Regions from separate parts of the Paenibacillus sp. FSL F4-0100 genome, predicted to be linked through region 1. Evidence: predicted binding sites of a transcription regulator. Region 1 holds the regulator's gene; the other holds the start of a gene.
The links. The regulator Rex, encoded in region 1, represses fermentation and respiration genes when NADH is low (regulators of the CRP and FNR family bind a similar motif). The targets are predictions, from matches to a motif close to TTGTGAAATATTTCACAA.

Region 1 (8,021 bases):
CTATATCCCAGTCCCCGCTCGCTGATATTGATTATGCAGAATTGCTCACTTTCCCGGAACTTGTTCCCGTGGAAGATTCATATCGCATTGCGGATGAAGGCAGAACCGTCATTATGGCGCTGGCCGTACGATTTGGCCGCACCCGTCTCATTGACAATGCGTTACTTCAACCAAAAGTAGGGGGATCCCATGTTTAGAACAATGATGAAATCCAAAATCCACCGCGCAACGGTGACGGAAGCCAATCTGAACTATGTGGGCAGCATTACCATTGATGAGGATCTAATGGAGGCTGCAGACCTTTTGGAGAATGAAAAAGTTCAAATCGTGAACAATAACAATGGCGCCCGTTTGGAAACGTACGTGATCAAAGGCGAACGCGGCAGTGGCGTGATTTGTCTGAACGGGGCAGCTGCAAGGCTTGTACAGCCTGGCGACAACGTCATTATCATTTCTTATGCCATGATGTCTAAAGAGGAATACGACAATCATACCCCAACGGTTGTGATCGTTGACGAAATGAATAAGCCGGTTAACACGGAATATCGTGAGGTTCACGCCGCGGTTCTCTAAATGGTCTCCTAAGAGCCAAAATGTGTCGGGACCTTAAAGGGATGAAAAGACCGACTTCTACAGAAAATGAGTTCAGGTCGACGCACTGATCTCATTTTTCCGCTAAGGGTGGGATGCAGCTATGTTTCAACATGTATTCGCTGAAATGAACAACATGTTAGATGAAATTGTGAAGCATTACCCTTCTGCTCAAGGTCCCCAAAAACAGGCGCTGGTACAAAACTGGAACATGCTCAAAAGCATGAGCGAGGGCATTATCGAGGAATGGCTCCATTTTGAAGAGAAGATGGCTATCTTCCGCGAGAGTGCCGCCTCACCTCCTGTTTTTCCACCGACCGAAGCGCCTGAACTGCAGCTCGATGCATTCATTCGCGGCCAAGGTTATTACAAGTTGTTGATGTTCCAGCCGGCTATACAGCAATTTGAAGTGGCCGCCACGGTATTTCCGGATAGCCTTCTGATCAAGCTGTATATTGCGATGTCCCATCTTTATTTGGGGCAAACCATACCAGCGTCCGATGTATTGGTGTCCATCCTGCCCCTGGCAGACAACAAGAAGATGCGAGCGATGATTTACAACGCGCTTGGATGCATCGAGGTGTTGAATGGACAACAAGGGAAAGCCGAGGAGCATTTTGCACTGGCGATTCACAGCGACCCGACACTTCCTGACCCCATTATCAATTTGGAGGTCTGCAAGCAGAATCGCGGTGAGCTCCAGTACGGCAGCCAATTGATCTCTTTGCTGTAGAAATCAAGCCATTACAAGAAGCGATGCCAGAGCTCATTACTGAGACTTTGGTATCGCTTCTTGCCGTATGGAGCGATGGAGGAGAAACGGGGGATTTTTTACCCGGAATGTTCAAAACCCGCAACTTCTGGTATGCTGTTAATTAGTCTGGAGGAAAGGGATTTTATCGAAATGAAATTTGCCGTATTGGATTTTGAAACCACGGGCAACCAGTCAGCAGATGAGATCATTCAGGTTGGACTGGCCATCATCGAAGAGGATCGAAGCATCTCCCGCGTATACGGCACCTATGTCAATCCCGGGATTCCGATCCCTCCTTTTATTACCGGTTTGACCGGCATTTCCGACAGTGATGTAGCGGATGCTCCGTCATTGGAAGAAATGATGATGGAACTCGTGCCCATGCTCGACGATGTCGTATTGGTTGGGCATAATGTCGCTTTTGATTTTAACTTTTTGCAAAATGCACTCGATCGCTGCGGCTATTTACCGTTCAGCGGCCGAATTCTAGATACGATGCACTTCTTAAAAATATGTTTTCCCTCGCTGCCTTCTTATCAGCTCGGGATGGTCTCTTCTCATTTCGGTCTGGAGCATGACCGTCCGCATCAGGCGGACAGCGATGCGCTTGCCACGGCCTATGCGCTGCTGAAATGCCTGGAGGAGATCGATGAGCTTCCTCTCCTTACCGTGCAGCGGTTAAGCGACCTGTTTGCCGACGAGGACAGCGACTTGGCCTGGTTCTTTGACGGCATCCGTGCTGACAGGGAGTTCCAGGCTGTACAAGCCGGAGACACCCATACGTACTATCGTCAATTTGCCCTGGCCGTTGACGATTGGAACGATATTGCGCCTGCCAGGGATGAGTCGGAGCCTAATCCGCTGGCGGATGTAAGCTTTGAGCAATACATGAATGATGTCCGTGAACGTCTAAAGGAAACGCTGCCTCATTATGAGAGCAGGGATGCCCAGGACATGATGTTTCAGGAAGTGATGCAGGCCCTCGATGACAATAAACATTTATTGATCGAAGCCGGCACGGGAACAGGCAAATCCCTCGGGTATTTGCTGCCGTCGATTTATCAAAGCGTGAAGCAGGAACAGAAGGTTATGGTGAGCACGCATACAATCAACCTTCAAGAACAGCTGCGTGACCGGGATATTCCCCTGCTCACCCAGGTTGTTCCTTTTCCTTTTAAAGCGGCTATTTTCAAGGGAAGAGGCCATTATTTGTGTTTGAGAAAATTTGAACATAAAATAAATAGAAGAGATTTTCATTCCCCGAAGGAAGATGTGATCACCGCGGCGCAGATGCTGGTCTGGCTGACCCAGACGGAGAACGGGGATGATGAAGAACTGAACTTTGGCGGTCGCGGAGGGGATTTCTGGGAGACGATCTCCAGTGATTCGGATTCCTGCCTTGGCCGTGCCTGCCCATGGTTCCGCAAATGCTACTATCACAGGGCCAAACATGAAGCGGGCATCGCGGATGTTGTCATTACGAACCATTCGAAGCTGTTCACTGACGTAAAAGCGAATCATCAGCTGCTTCCGAGTTATGAGCGTCTCGTCATTGATGAAGCGCATCATCTGGAGGACGTCGCTGGCAAGCACCTTGGCTTGCAGATGAAATATTTTTCGGTGGTCCATACGTTGACTCGTATGTACAAAGACAGCCGCAGCGGTCAGCTTCCGGCTCTTCGCCAGCTGCTGCAAGCATCATCGCATGAGAAGGCTGTCGAGTGGTCCTCCATCATAGACCGGATTTATCCGGATCTGATCACCGCAAAAGAGAATTGGGACCGGCTCAGCGATCAATTGTTCGGACTGCTTCCGGAACGCGGAGACGCGACTCCGGGGGATGCCGGTCAATTCTCGCTTCGCTTATCGCCTCTGAAGAAGCCGAAGGATTGGGATTCGCTGGCCGAGTTGGAGCATCAAATTCATGTGACGCTGGGCGATGTCGTTCGCAAGGGTGACAAGCTGATCGCCGAGATGAAGGAAGATCTGGACGACTACAGCGCGGACAGTTTGTTAACAGACCTATCGGGTCTGTTTAAGGACCTGGCCGCACACCGCGAGGACCTGAGGTCCTTCATGGCTCTGAATGATGAAGGCACGGTATACTGGATGGAGGCTAACGGGAATTTTCGCGGCAAATCGCTGCAGCTTTATGCAGTGCCTGTCGATGTTAGCACCCACTTGAAGGAATTGTTTTTTGACAAGAAACAAAGCGTGATCCTGACATCGGCGACCTTGTCGGTGGATAAATCGTTTCAGTTCATGATCGAGAACTTGGGTCTTCAGGAAGCGGCAGATAGCGGCAACCTGAACACGGTTCTGCTGCCGTCCCCGTTTAATTACAGGGAGCAGGCCCTCCTTGTCGTGCCGCGCGATTTTCCGAGCGTGAAGGGCTCGGTCGGGGATGCACTCTTTGTGAATACACTTGTGCAATCATTGGCCGATACGGCAATCGCTACGCATGGCCGCATGCTTGTGCTGTTCACTTCGTACCGCATGCTGCGTCAGGTTCACGAGCCGTTGAAGGAGGCGCTGGCATCCAGCGATATTACGGTACTGGGACAAGGGATGGACGGAACCAGCCGTACCAAGTTAATCCGGAGATTCCAGGATAGCAGCGCTTCGGTCCTGCTGGGTACGAGCTCCTTCTGGGAAGGGGTAGACATACCTGGTGAGGCGCTCACTTGCCTCGCGATCGTCCGGCTGCCGTTCCAGCCGCCGAATCATCCCTTGGTCGAAGCCAAGAGCGAATTGCTGCAGCAGCAGAAGAAGAACCCGTTCATGAAACTTTCGGTTCCGCAAGCGGTCATTCGCTTCAAACAGGGATTTGGCCGACTGGTGCGGACCGCGCAAGATAAGGGGATTGTCATTGTCTACGATACCCGGGTCATTGAATCCTATTACGGGAAATATTTCTTATATTCTTTGCCGGGGCCGAAGATGGAGCACATGCCGACAGAGGGGATCGTTCCCCGAATTTCGGAATGGCTGCAGGAAGAGGCAGGCATAGAGAACCAAGCTGAATAAAAGTGAAACAATGAACGAAATGATCTGTCACAAAAAAATGTAGTTATTAACCTATTATTAGGGGGAGCATGAATGAAATCGGAAAAAATTTCGGAAGCCGTGGTCCGCAGATTGCCTGTATACTTGCGCTATTTGAATGAGCTTCAGAAAAGGGAGGTCTCCACGGTTTCCTCCCAGGAACTGGGACAAAAACTGGACCTCAATCCTGCTCAAATTCGTAAGGACCTAGCGTATTTCGGTGATTTTGGACGGAAAGGGATCGGATATGACGTATCTTATCTGATCGAGAAAATTCGCCAGATTCTAAAGCTGGACCAGAAGATCAATGTCGCATTGATTGGGGCCGGTAATCTTGGACATGCATTATCGAATTACAATGCATTTCTAAAGGACAATATGAAGATTGTGGCGGTTTTCGATTCGTATTCTCCCAAAGTTGGTATGAAAATTAACAATTTGGTCGTACAGCCGATGGAGGAACTGGAGAAGACGGTTCATGAGTACGGCATTCGTATCGGGATAATCACCGTTCCGGATTTTGAAGCGCAGAATGTAGCCAATCAGCTTATCGCCGCAGGCATCGAGGCTATCCTGAATTTTGCGCCAACCATCCTGAAAGCCCCATCCCATATCCGGATTCATACGGCTGATTTCACTACGGATTTGCAGAGTTTGGCCTATTATTTGGATAACGGCAAGGAGGATGCAGCACATGACGACAACGAAGTGGATGGTTAAGAACGGAACGTTTGCGGTACTAGAGGAAGGGAGATCCGTGCTACGCGGATATATGGTTGTGGAGAATGACCGGATAACCTATCTGGGTGAAGAAGAGCCAACCGTCCAAGAGGGAATAGAAGTTATCGATGGAACTCATCTGTTTTTCCTACCGGGGTTAGTGAACACGCACGGACATGCGGCGATGTCCCTGCTCCGCGGTTATGGCGACGATCTGGCACTGCAGGTATGGCTTCAGGAAAAAATGTGGCCTATGGAAGCCAAATTCACGGCCGACGATGTATACTGGGGAACCGCACTCTCCGTGCTGGAGATGATCAAAGGCGGAACCACGACATTTGTGGATATGTATGATCATATGGATCAGGTTGCCAAGGTTGTGCAGGACTCAGGAATGCGCGGCGTTCTAATGCGCGGCGTCATCGGATTATGTCCGCCTGAGGTGCAGCAGCAGAAGCTGGATGAGGCGGTGGCATTCGCGAAAGACTGGCATGGCAAGGCTGACGGGAGAATTACGACGATGATTTCACCGCATGCACCTTATACGTGCCCCCCGGATTTCATCGAAAAATTCGTTCAGGCATCGCATGATTTGAATCTGCCTTTGCATACGCATATGTCCGAAACGGAAACGGAAGTAGCTCAGAATGTAAAAGACTACGGACTTCGCCCTGTTGCCCATTTGGAGAAGCTTGGCATGTTCTCCCGGCCAACGCTGCTTGCGCATGCCGTCCATCTGACCGATGAAGAAATCGAAATCCTGGCCAAGCATCAAGTTATGGTGTCGCATAATCCAGGAAGCAATTTGAAGCTTGCCAGCGGCATTGCACGCGTGCCTGCACTGCTGAAAGCTGGGGTCACCGTGTCATTGGGTACCGATGGACCTGCGAGCAATAATAATCTGGATATGTTTGAAGAGATGCGACTGGCTGCACTGATCCATAAAGGTGTAAGTGGGGACCCAACAGCCATTCCAGCATCCGAAGCGCTTCGGATGGGAACAGAGTATGGAGCCCGATCGGCGTTCCTTGAGGATATCGGCACACTTGCGGTAGGAATGAAAGCAGATATGATCGCACTGAACACGGATCAAGCGCACTTCCTTCCACGGACCGATTATATTTCACACGCTATCTACTCAGCCAGTGCGAAGGATGTAGAGCATGTATGGGTTGACGGCAAGCAGGTAGTGAAGAATGGCGCGAGTCTTACCCTCGATGAGGAACGTATCCGCCGGGAAGCGCAGCGTGCATTTGAGCGTCTTACAACCCTCTAGGGAATAATCAAGGGGAGCGAGGAAGACGGATTTGAAGAAAAAAACGAAGTGGATTTTGCTGAGTGTGTCCAGCGTGCTGCTGTTGCTGCTTGGTTTACAGCTCTATTATTCATATGTTATGAAAGATACTTGGAATGAAGAAAGAATGGCAATTGTTGCCGCGAAGCAGCATGGCCAATTGGTTACGTCCGGGAAGACCTATAAATCGGTGTGGGGCGAGGATAATAACTATTGGGTGGTAAGCGGGAAGGATCAAGACAATCAAGATCGTATGGTATGGGTGAAATTTACGGATGACAACGTACCTGTTGAAGGTGCTGACGCTGTCCAGTCCGTTTTATTGAAAACGGGAATGTCAGAAGCCCAGATGCGGGATCAGATCTATAACGAATTGCCTGGAGTGGAAATTAAGCGGTTGCTGCCTGGAATGTATGAGGGCGAGTATGCATGGCAGCTGCAGTATGAACACAACGGTCAGCGCGGCTATCGGTTTTATCGTTTTCAAGATGGTAACACTATCGGAAATGACATTATTCTTCCAAATCAATAAAAATACAGAAAGAGAGGCGCCCTTTAAAATCCATAGGGTGCCTCTCTTTTTCTCCAACATGTAAGCGCATTCAGAAAAAATATGGAAAAACTGTTCTAAATATTTTCACAGACATGCATGAAAAAGTATATAAGATGTGATATACTCGTACTTGTACAAAACGAGCATATAAATTACATGCATCGCAATATATCGTTGTTATATGTACTATTGTGTCACAAAATGATAGACAAAATTTCATATAGGAAATGAAGGAGGAACTTCATGAAACTACGCATTGTACCTATCATGCTGACTGTCGTGATCTCAGCATCGGTTCTCTTTGGCGGATGGTTTCTGTATCGGCAGATGGCTTTGCAAAATCCGCTGGCAAATGTTGTGTCGCAATATGACGGCGTGAAGGATTCTCATATAGATATTAAACAGAATACCGTTACTTTGAATCTCGATTTGGCTCCAGATACAAATTTACAAGGTTTGGTTCAGCATATTAAGAAGGAAGGCAAGTCTGTGATTGGCAAGCGGGAATTGAAAATCCAGGTGGAGGACCATTCCTCGGAAGCACTGGATCAATGGTGGGAGAAGGCCATGCTCTCAGTCGCCGAAGCAATGGATAATAAGCAGTATACTGATATTCAATCATCGCTCGAGCAGCTTGCTGCCCAGTCTCCGAATTTGAAAGCAAAAGCAACCATCGATGACACCAATGTCTATGTCAGCTTGTCAGACGGCAAGTCTGGTAAATTTATAATCTTGCCGCGTCAGCCTGGCAGCATGGAGGTGTGGAATCATGCCTAAATTAGCTAAAGAAATCATGTTAGGCTTTATTCCCGTATTACTGGTATTCCTTGTATTTGTCGGTGTGAACATCGTGCCCTTGCTCATCGCTGCAGGACTTGTAGGCGGCTTGTTGTTTATCGCTAAAATGAAAGGCGGTATTGCTGTAGGCGCAGGGAATGAGCGCAAGCGGAAAAAGAGCGGACCTGCCAAGCTGACGTTCGAAGAAATCGGCGGGCAGGATAATGCTAAACAAGAACTGCGAGAAGCATTGGATTTTCTGATTCGTCATGAAGACATTAAGAAAT
Region 2 (8,021 bases), 3.3 Mb from region 1:
AACAAGGGAATGTCGTTGCGCTGAACGGCGAATCGATGAGTCCGCTGCAAGTAATGGAGAAGCTCAACGAGCTGGGTGGCAAACACGGCATCGGTCGCGTGGATATGGTAGAGAACCGCTTCGTTGGCATGAAGAGCCGCGGTGTCTACGAGACACCAGGCGGAACCATCCTGTTCACCGCTCATCGCAAAATGGAATCCATCACGATGGACCGTGAAGTGATGAATCTGCGCGACAGCCTGATTACCCGCTATAGTACCTTGGTTTATAACGGTTTCTGGTTTGCGCCGGAGCGTCTGGCACTGCAAGCGCTGGTAACGGAGAGCCAGAAGAACGTATCCGGTACGGTGCGCGTGAAGCTGTACAAAGGCAACATTATCGGCGCAGGTGTGAAGAGTCCGGTCAGTCTGTACAACCCGGATATCGCAACGATGGAAGCCGATCCGACGCAAGCTTATGATCAGGGCGATGCGACCGGTTTTATCCGCTTGAATGCACTGCGTTTGAAAGTGGCAACCGGCGTGAACCAGAATCAATAAGTTTACAATAATGAACAGGCTGAAGGCCGTTTCATGCTAGGGAGCTCCGCTGATTCTCGCGCAACCGGGATGAATGGGACTTCTTAAGCGGGAAGCGGCCCTCTGCCTTAAACAGAGAGGGGCAAGTGTTGTGAGCAAGTTATGGGGCGGACGCTTTACGAAGCAGACCAACGCATTGGTAGAGGAATATACGGCATCCATCGGTTTTGACAAGCAGCTGGCCGAAGAGGATATCCAGGGAAGCCTTGCGCATGTGTCTATGCTGGGCAAATGCGGCATCGTGCCGGCCGAAGACGTGGAGACGATCAAGGCTGGCTTGAACAAGGTGCTGGAGCGCATCCGTGAGGGCAGCATCGAGTTCTCCGTATCGGATGAGGATATTCATATGAACATCGAGAAGAATCTGATTGAGGAAATCGGACCTGTCGGCGGCAAGCTCCACACAGGCCGCAGCCGTAACGATCAAGTGGCTACGGACATGCATCTGTATTTACGTAACCGCGTGGTGGCGCTGACTGGCATGCTGCATGAGCTGCAAACCGCATTGATCGGACAAGCCAAGGATAACCTGGATACGATTATTCCAGGGTATACGCATCTGCAGCGTGCACAGCCGATTCTGTTCGCACATCATCTGATGGCTTACGTGTCCATGTTTCAGCGGGATATCGACCGTCTGATCGACAGCTATAAGCGTATTAACGTGTTGCCGCTCGGGGCAGGCGCGCTTGCGGGTACAACGTTCCCGATCGACCGCCATTTCGTGGCAGAGCAGCTTGGGTTTGATGGTGTTTACGAGAACAGTCTGGATGCGGTCAGCGACCGCGACTTCATCCTGGAATTCCTCTCGGATGCTTCCATCATCATGATGCACTTGTCCCGCTTAAGCGAGGAGCTGGTGCTTTGGAGCAGCACGGAGTTCAACTTCATCGAGCTGGATGATGCGTTCTGCACGGGCAGCAGCATTATGCCGCAGAAGAAGAATCCGGATGTGCCTGAGCTTGTTCGCGGCAAAACCGGACGGGTATACGGCAATCTAATCGGTCTTCTCACCGTGCTGAAGTCCCTGCCGCTTGCTTATAACAAGGATATGCAGGAAGATAAAGAGGGCATGTTCGATACGGTGGCTACGCTGGAAGGCGCATTGCAGCTGTTCGCGCCGATGATCGCCACGATGAAGGTCAACAAAGGCCGCATGCGCGAAGCGGTGAATACCGACTTCTCGAACGCAACCGACATCGCGGACTTCCTGGTGGGCAAAGGACTTCCTTTCCGTCAGGCGCACGAAGTGATCGGCAAGACTGTATTGTACTGTATCCAGAACAACAAGTATTTGCTGGACCTGACGCTGGACGAATTCAAGCAGTTCTCGGAGCTGTTCGACGACTCCATTTATGGCGTCCTTCAACCGGAGACGGTGGTCAATGCGCGTAACGTATACGGCGGCACGGCAACCGAGCAAGTGAAGGCGGCCATTGATCGCAGCGTGCAGACCCTTCAGGTCACGGAGGAATGGCTGGGTCTCCGTCAAGGGAATGTAGAGTAACGGCATAGAATACTTGGCGTGAAAAAAATAGAGGTGGATCGGCAAACATGACATTTGCCGATCCACCTTTTTTAAGATATCAGAAGATACCGTTGAACGAACCGCCGGCCCGTCCAGATGTGTCTATAGGTTCATCAGGCCTTCAACGGGAGCCACTTCAGCACATCCTGAATGTGGGTATCCCAATATCCCCAATCATGATCGCCTGGACCTTCCTGATAGGTGAGTTCGAGGGAGGTTTCTTCGCAGGTTTTGCGGAACGCTTGATTGTCTTCATAGAGGAAGTCTTCGGTTCCGCAGCATTGATACAGCAGCGGCTTAGGCCCTTCGGATCGTTCGACTTCCTGAAGCAGCCACAGCAAGTCATTGTCGGTACCGGTAATATCTTGATCTCCGTAGACTAATTGATGTTCAAACAAGGCCTCATTCCTCCGAATATGACCCGCCATATCGAGCGCGCCCGACAAACTGGCAGCCGCGGCAAAGGCTTCGGGGCAACGAAGGGCCAGCTTGAATGCCCCGTATCCGCCCATGGACAAGCCGGCGACGAAGTTATCTTCCCTCGCGTGTGATAACGGGAAGAAGGAACGGGCAATGGCCGGCAGCTCCTGACTGATGAAGGTCCAGTATCTGCCTCCGTATTCCATGTCGGTATAGAAGCTGCGGTGAACTTGCGGCATCACGACGGCAATGCCCATCTCGGCCACATAGCGTTCAATGGAGGTTCTGCGCAGCCAGATGGAATCGTCGTCGGACAGGCCGTGCAGCAGGAAGAGCGTCGGATGCAGACCGCTTTTGGCATGATTGGTCATACCGATCTGCGAAGAGGTTTGCTGAGGGAGAATGACGGTCATGGACGTACTGAGACCCAGTACCTCCGAGTAAAAGCGACATTGCATAAGAGCCATGATGATGTATCCCCTTTCACTTTAATAAATGAGAGATCAATGAACGAGCCTATTTGAATCATATCACAATCAATCTCCCTTGCTCCAAGCAAATCCGAACCATCATTTGCAGGAAAAGACGAGATAAAGTGCCTGAGAACGCCTCGGTCTTGGGACCGAGGTGAAGTTCAGCCATCGGGCTGTTCTATGAATAGCGGGGTTGTGGTATCTTAGAGGGAGATTATGACTCCACCTGGTGGAGGACGGACATTTATTGTAGAAATAACTGTTGTGATGAAGAAGTTAAGATATAGATAGTGATTACTTTGTAAATCTGGAGGAGGATACTCATGATACCACATGACGACAAGCTGTCCGATCTGAAGATTACGGGAACCGGAAGTTCAAGCGGCGGCCAATACGATAAGGTGCGCATTGACGGTGCCGGGCAGGTGAATGGAGATCTGGATTGCCGAGAATTAATAGGCAATGGAACGATGAGTGTTAGTGGCGCCGTCGCTGCCCGTACGATTCGCGTGAACGGTTCGGGAACCATTAAGGGGGCTGTGGAGTCTGAGGAGCTGCATGTAGCCGGCAGCCTGAGTTTGAAGGATGGATTGCGCAGCCGCTCCATCTTTATCGGGGGGCATTGCAGCATTCACGGAGATTCCGAATCGAAAAAGCTTGAGGTCACCGGAAACCTGAGAAGCCGTGGTGACGTGCGGAGTGAATCCGCCACGTTGCAAGGGGGATTTAAGATCGATGGCCGCCTGCATGTTGGAACAGCGGATATCCGAGTATTGGGCCGCTGCCTTGCACAGGAAATCGTTGGAGACCGGATAACGGTCCGCAAAAAAGGGAAGCGGCTCTGGGAAATGCTGTCCTTGCCCTTACGGGGAACACGGCTGGAGGCTCGTATTATTGAAGGCGATGTCCTTGATCTCGAGTATGTTGAAGCCGATATCGTCCGCGGTAACCGGGTGATCTTAGGCAAAGGGTGCGAGATTCGACAAGTGGAGTACAGAGATGAACTGTCACAGCATCCGGAAACCGAGGTCAGAGCATCTCGGCGGTTTTAAGGGTAACAACGATGCCCTTCCGGATGGGACATCTGAATGCCGAGCTGATTGAAGGCGAGGATATCCGTCTGGTGAATACGAGAGCTGCTATAAAGTCGATACATTACATTGAAATAACGGCAAGGCAAACAGCCCGGATTCGCGGTTCTATCGCGAATCCGGGCTGTTCCATGTTGTCTTCAGGTTTACGGGGCACTGATACCGTCCTCAACCACTTCCTCTTTCGGGGTATCATTCGCTTCAGGCAGTTGGACATCGTTCGTCGGATTAATGGCAACGATGCTGTTCTGGGGGCGGTAGGTATCCTTGGATATTTTGACGTTCTCCACAACTTTGCCGTTTACTTTCTTGGCTCGGTAGGTTTCAACCACATAGCCTGGCTTCCCGTTCTGAACCACCTGCTTGAGTCCTGGAGGAAGCGAGTTATTGTGAATGATTTTCTCTGGTGACGGCAAGGTTTCAACGGTGGTGGACACAAGCTCATATTCCGTATTTTCCGGGAAGGTGCCGAACATCTTTAGTGTTAAATTATCGTGCGATACCTCCGATAAAATAAGCAGATGCTTGCCTGTATTGTTCCGAAAGCGAAAATTGATCACTCCTTCAGCAAAGGTGGCATCCTGCCCCTTGGGCAGGTAGCTGACCGGAAGGGAATGATTGCGCCGTTCGGTGATTTCCAGCCCGACGAGCAAAGCGGCATGATAGACTGTGCTGGATACCTGGCAGATCCCGCCGCCGATCCCGGGAACCAGCTTGCCGTTCACGATAACGGGGGCTTCTTCAAAGCCGTACTCCTTCTTCGCGGCATCAATAATATGAGCATAATTGAATTCATCGCCGGGCTTCAGAATCATGCCGTCTACGGCTTTGGCAGCGGCAGTCACGTTATGAACGCGTCCAGGCCCGCTGGATCCGAGACTGGTAGAGAATTCGACGATTTTGCGCTCAATCCCCTCATCCTGCAGCGATTTTACGGTAACGGGGGGCTTTTGACGGATGACAGGCAGTTGGACCGTAATGATCTCATTCAATTTCGGCTCGGTGAAGTGAGACTCATTCGGAAGCGCAGCGACGAACCCTTCATAGAATGCCGGCCAATCGATGCGGTATGCCGTTTTCTCCGGGGTGTACCGGACAACGTCATCTTCGGATATGCTCCGTACCGCATTGACGGGTTCGCCAAAGCGTTCCTTTTGCCAGTCTTCGCTCAACCGCTCTTTTAACACATTGCGATCCCAGTCCGTGGATATATGCCACTCCAGCTGAAAGTTACGCCGGTAAAAAACCTGATCCCATAATGATCCTTCGGACAACCTGGCGATAGCTTCCCGAAAATCGGCAGCGCTGAATTGAACTCCGGCTTCCCGGAGAGTGAAGCTTTCCGTGTGCCCTTTCAGAGTGTCCGATTGCAGCTCCACCTTCAATGCTGTCATCGCCTGCAGTCGTTGATCCAGCTCTGACAGCACCTCGTCTGCGGGTGTACCGCCTACCTGCCAACCGGAGAGAACGACCCCCTTCGGGAGTTCCTTCTGGTTCACGTACATCGTCAATAGACCGAAGCCGACGGAGAGGAGAAGACCGAAACTGATGACAATGATGAGACCAAGATGAATTTTTTTCATTCGAACCACCTTCTTAACTTCGTATTGGCTGCAGTTCATGCACTTTTTCATGTATATGTCACGGTGGGCTTAAACTTTCGGGTACTCAAAAGGTAACAATTTTGTTACAATAGACGATGTCGTGAGGATTTTTCATGGATTTTAAAGGAATTCGATGGAAACTGTCGAAAAGTATAATGGCTAATTAAGGATTGGGAAGTGATGAAGTGATCGAAATGCAGGACGTATGGAAGACTTATCCGAACGGCGCTCATGCGCTTCAAGGAGTTTCCGTCAAAATCAATCGAAATGAATTTGTCTATGTTGTCGGACCGTCAGGTGCTGGCAAATCGACGTTTATGAAACTTATCTATAGAGAAGAAGTGCCTACGAAGGGGCAAATTTCTGTTAATGGATTTAATATCGGGAAGCTGAAGCAGCGCAAAATTCCCTATGTTCGCCGAAATATCGGGGTTATTTTTCAGGACTATCGTCTGCTGCCCAAGCTGACTGCTTACGAAAATGTAGCTTTTGCCATGGAGGTTATTGAAGCGCCGCAGCGTCTCATCAAGAGACGGGTCATGGAGGTGCTGGAGCTTGTGGGCCTGAGAGCCAAGGCGAACCGCGAACCTTCCCAACTCTCCGGGGGTGAGCAGCAGCGGATCGCAATCGCCAGAGCGATTGTGAATAACCCCTCCGTCATTATTGCGGACGAGCCTACAGGTAACCTGGATCCGGAAACCTCGTGGGGCATCATGCAGCTGCTGGATGAAATCAATTTCAGGGGAACCACCATCGTAATGGCTACCCACAACAGGGATATCGTGAACACCATGCGTAAACGCGTTCTTGCGATTGAGCATGGACAGATCGTCCGTGACCAGCAGAGAGGAGATTACGGGTATGAATTTTAGAACCTTCTTGCGGCACTTGCGGGAAGGGGCGAAGAGCGTTTTCCGGAATGGATGGATGTCGGTCGCATCGGTTACTTCCATCGTAGTGTCTTTGTTTATACTGGGCGTTTTCATGCTATTAGTCATGAATGTTAACGCTTTAGCCGATAAAGCAGATAGCAATGTGCAAATCAATACGTACTTAAATCTCAATGTGGATAAGAAGCTGCGCGAAACCATCAAGAGTGAAATCGAGGCAATGCCGGAGGTCGGCGGCATCAAGTTCGTGTCCAAGGAAGAGGGCATGAAGGAGCTTGAGGAAAGCCTGGGCTCCGAATGGGTGGAAGGCTTCAGCGAGGCGGACCAGAATCCGCTTCCTGATGCATTCGAGGTTTCCGTTATTGAACCGACCACGGTCGGTTTTGTTGCCGACAAGATTACCGCTCTGAACCAGAAGTATACGGAGGAGCCGATCCTGCGAGTCAAGTATGGGGAAGGCACGGTCGAAACTCTGTTCAAGATTACGAAGACGGTGCGGAATATCGGCTTTATTTTCGTAGCGGGACTCGGTTTGATGTCTATGTTCCTGATCTCGAACACCATTCGGGTTACTATTTTGGCCCGTCGCCGCGAGATCGGCATTATGAAGCTTGTCGGCGCGACCAACAACTTCATTCGCTGGCCGTTTTTCGTGGAAGGTGCCATGATCGGCCTGATGGGCTCCATTGTGACGGTCACGCTGTTGTTTGTAGGCTACAATCGTCTGTACGCTGCGTCGCAAACCGATCTGACGCTGGCAAAGAGCTTAATCCCGCTGGGAGATTTGTGGCTGCAGCTCGGCATCATTATCGTTGGGCTGGGCATGGTCATTGGCATCTGGGGCAGCACCATGTCGATACGTAAATTTTTGAAAGTATAAAACAAGGTAAAGGATGGGGAGCGAAACTTGAAGAAAATCGCCGCAGGAGTAGCAGCCTTATTACTGGCCACTGTTATGATCCAACCGACCGTCGGACAAGCCGAGAAGAAGACTTCAGCCGATGTAGATCGAGAGCTGAGCGTGCTTCAGGAGCAGGTCAAGAAAGCACGGGCACAGAAGAACAAAGCAGCGGAAAATAAACAAGAAGCTCAGCATTACAAGAAAAAAACAACGAAGAATTTGAAATATGTGATGGAGCAGATCAGCATCGTCAGCAATGAATTGACCAAAATCTCCATGAAGATCGAGGAGACAGAGGATCTGCTGAGAAAAACGACCAAAGAACTTGAAGCGGCGGAGGAGCGTATCGCCTCCCGTGAGAAGCTGTTGGAATCCCGGATTCGCCTCATCTATATGGATGGGCAAGTATCTTATCTGGATGTGCTGCTCTCCTCGACCAGCTTCAGCGATTTTATTGAGCGTGCGGATTCTTTGAAGACGATCGTTAACCAGGACCAGGATTTGCTGGTGGAGCATAAGCAGGACAAGCTGCTGGT

Region 2: the regulator Rex is predicted to act here: its motif matches at 3,045-3,062, upstream of MHH48_RS32165 (polymer-forming cytoskeletal protein).

The regions. Positions count from the first base shown of each region.
Region 1 covers NZ_CP150303.1:2,690,048-2,698,068, forward strand. The annotation lists gene panC (pantoate--beta-alanine ligase) at 1-197, shown strand, start outside; gene panD (aspartate 1-decarboxylase) at 190-573, shown strand; gene MHH48_RS12015 (hypothetical protein) at 695-1,324, shown strand; gene dinG (ATP-dependent DNA helicase DinG) at 1,496-4,372, shown strand; gene MHH48_RS12025 (redox-sensing transcriptional repressor Rex) at 4,445-5,110, shown strand; gene MHH48_RS12030 (amidohydrolase) at 5,085-6,386, shown strand; gene MHH48_RS12035 (DUF5590 domain-containing protein) at 6,418-6,936, shown strand; gene MHH48_RS12040 (hypothetical protein) at 7,201-7,734, shown strand; gene MHH48_RS12045 (AAA family ATPase) at 7,727-8,021, shown strand, end outside.
Region 2 covers NZ_CP150303.1:7,060,832-7,068,852, reverse strand. The annotation lists gene MHH48_RS32180 (argininosuccinate synthase) at 1-539, shown strand, start outside; gene argH (argininosuccinate lyase) at 670-2,085, shown strand; gene MHH48_RS32170 (alpha/beta hydrolase family protein) at 2,220-2,993, opposite strand; gene MHH48_RS32165 (polymer-forming cytoskeletal protein) at 3,323-4,051, shown strand; gene MHH48_RS32160 (VanW family protein) at 4,237-5,673, opposite strand; gene ftsE (cell division ATP-binding protein FtsE) at 5,880-6,566, shown strand; gene ftsX (permease-like cell division protein FtsX) at 6,556-7,464, shown strand; gene MHH48_RS32145 (M23 family metallopeptidase) at 7,492-8,021, shown strand, end outside.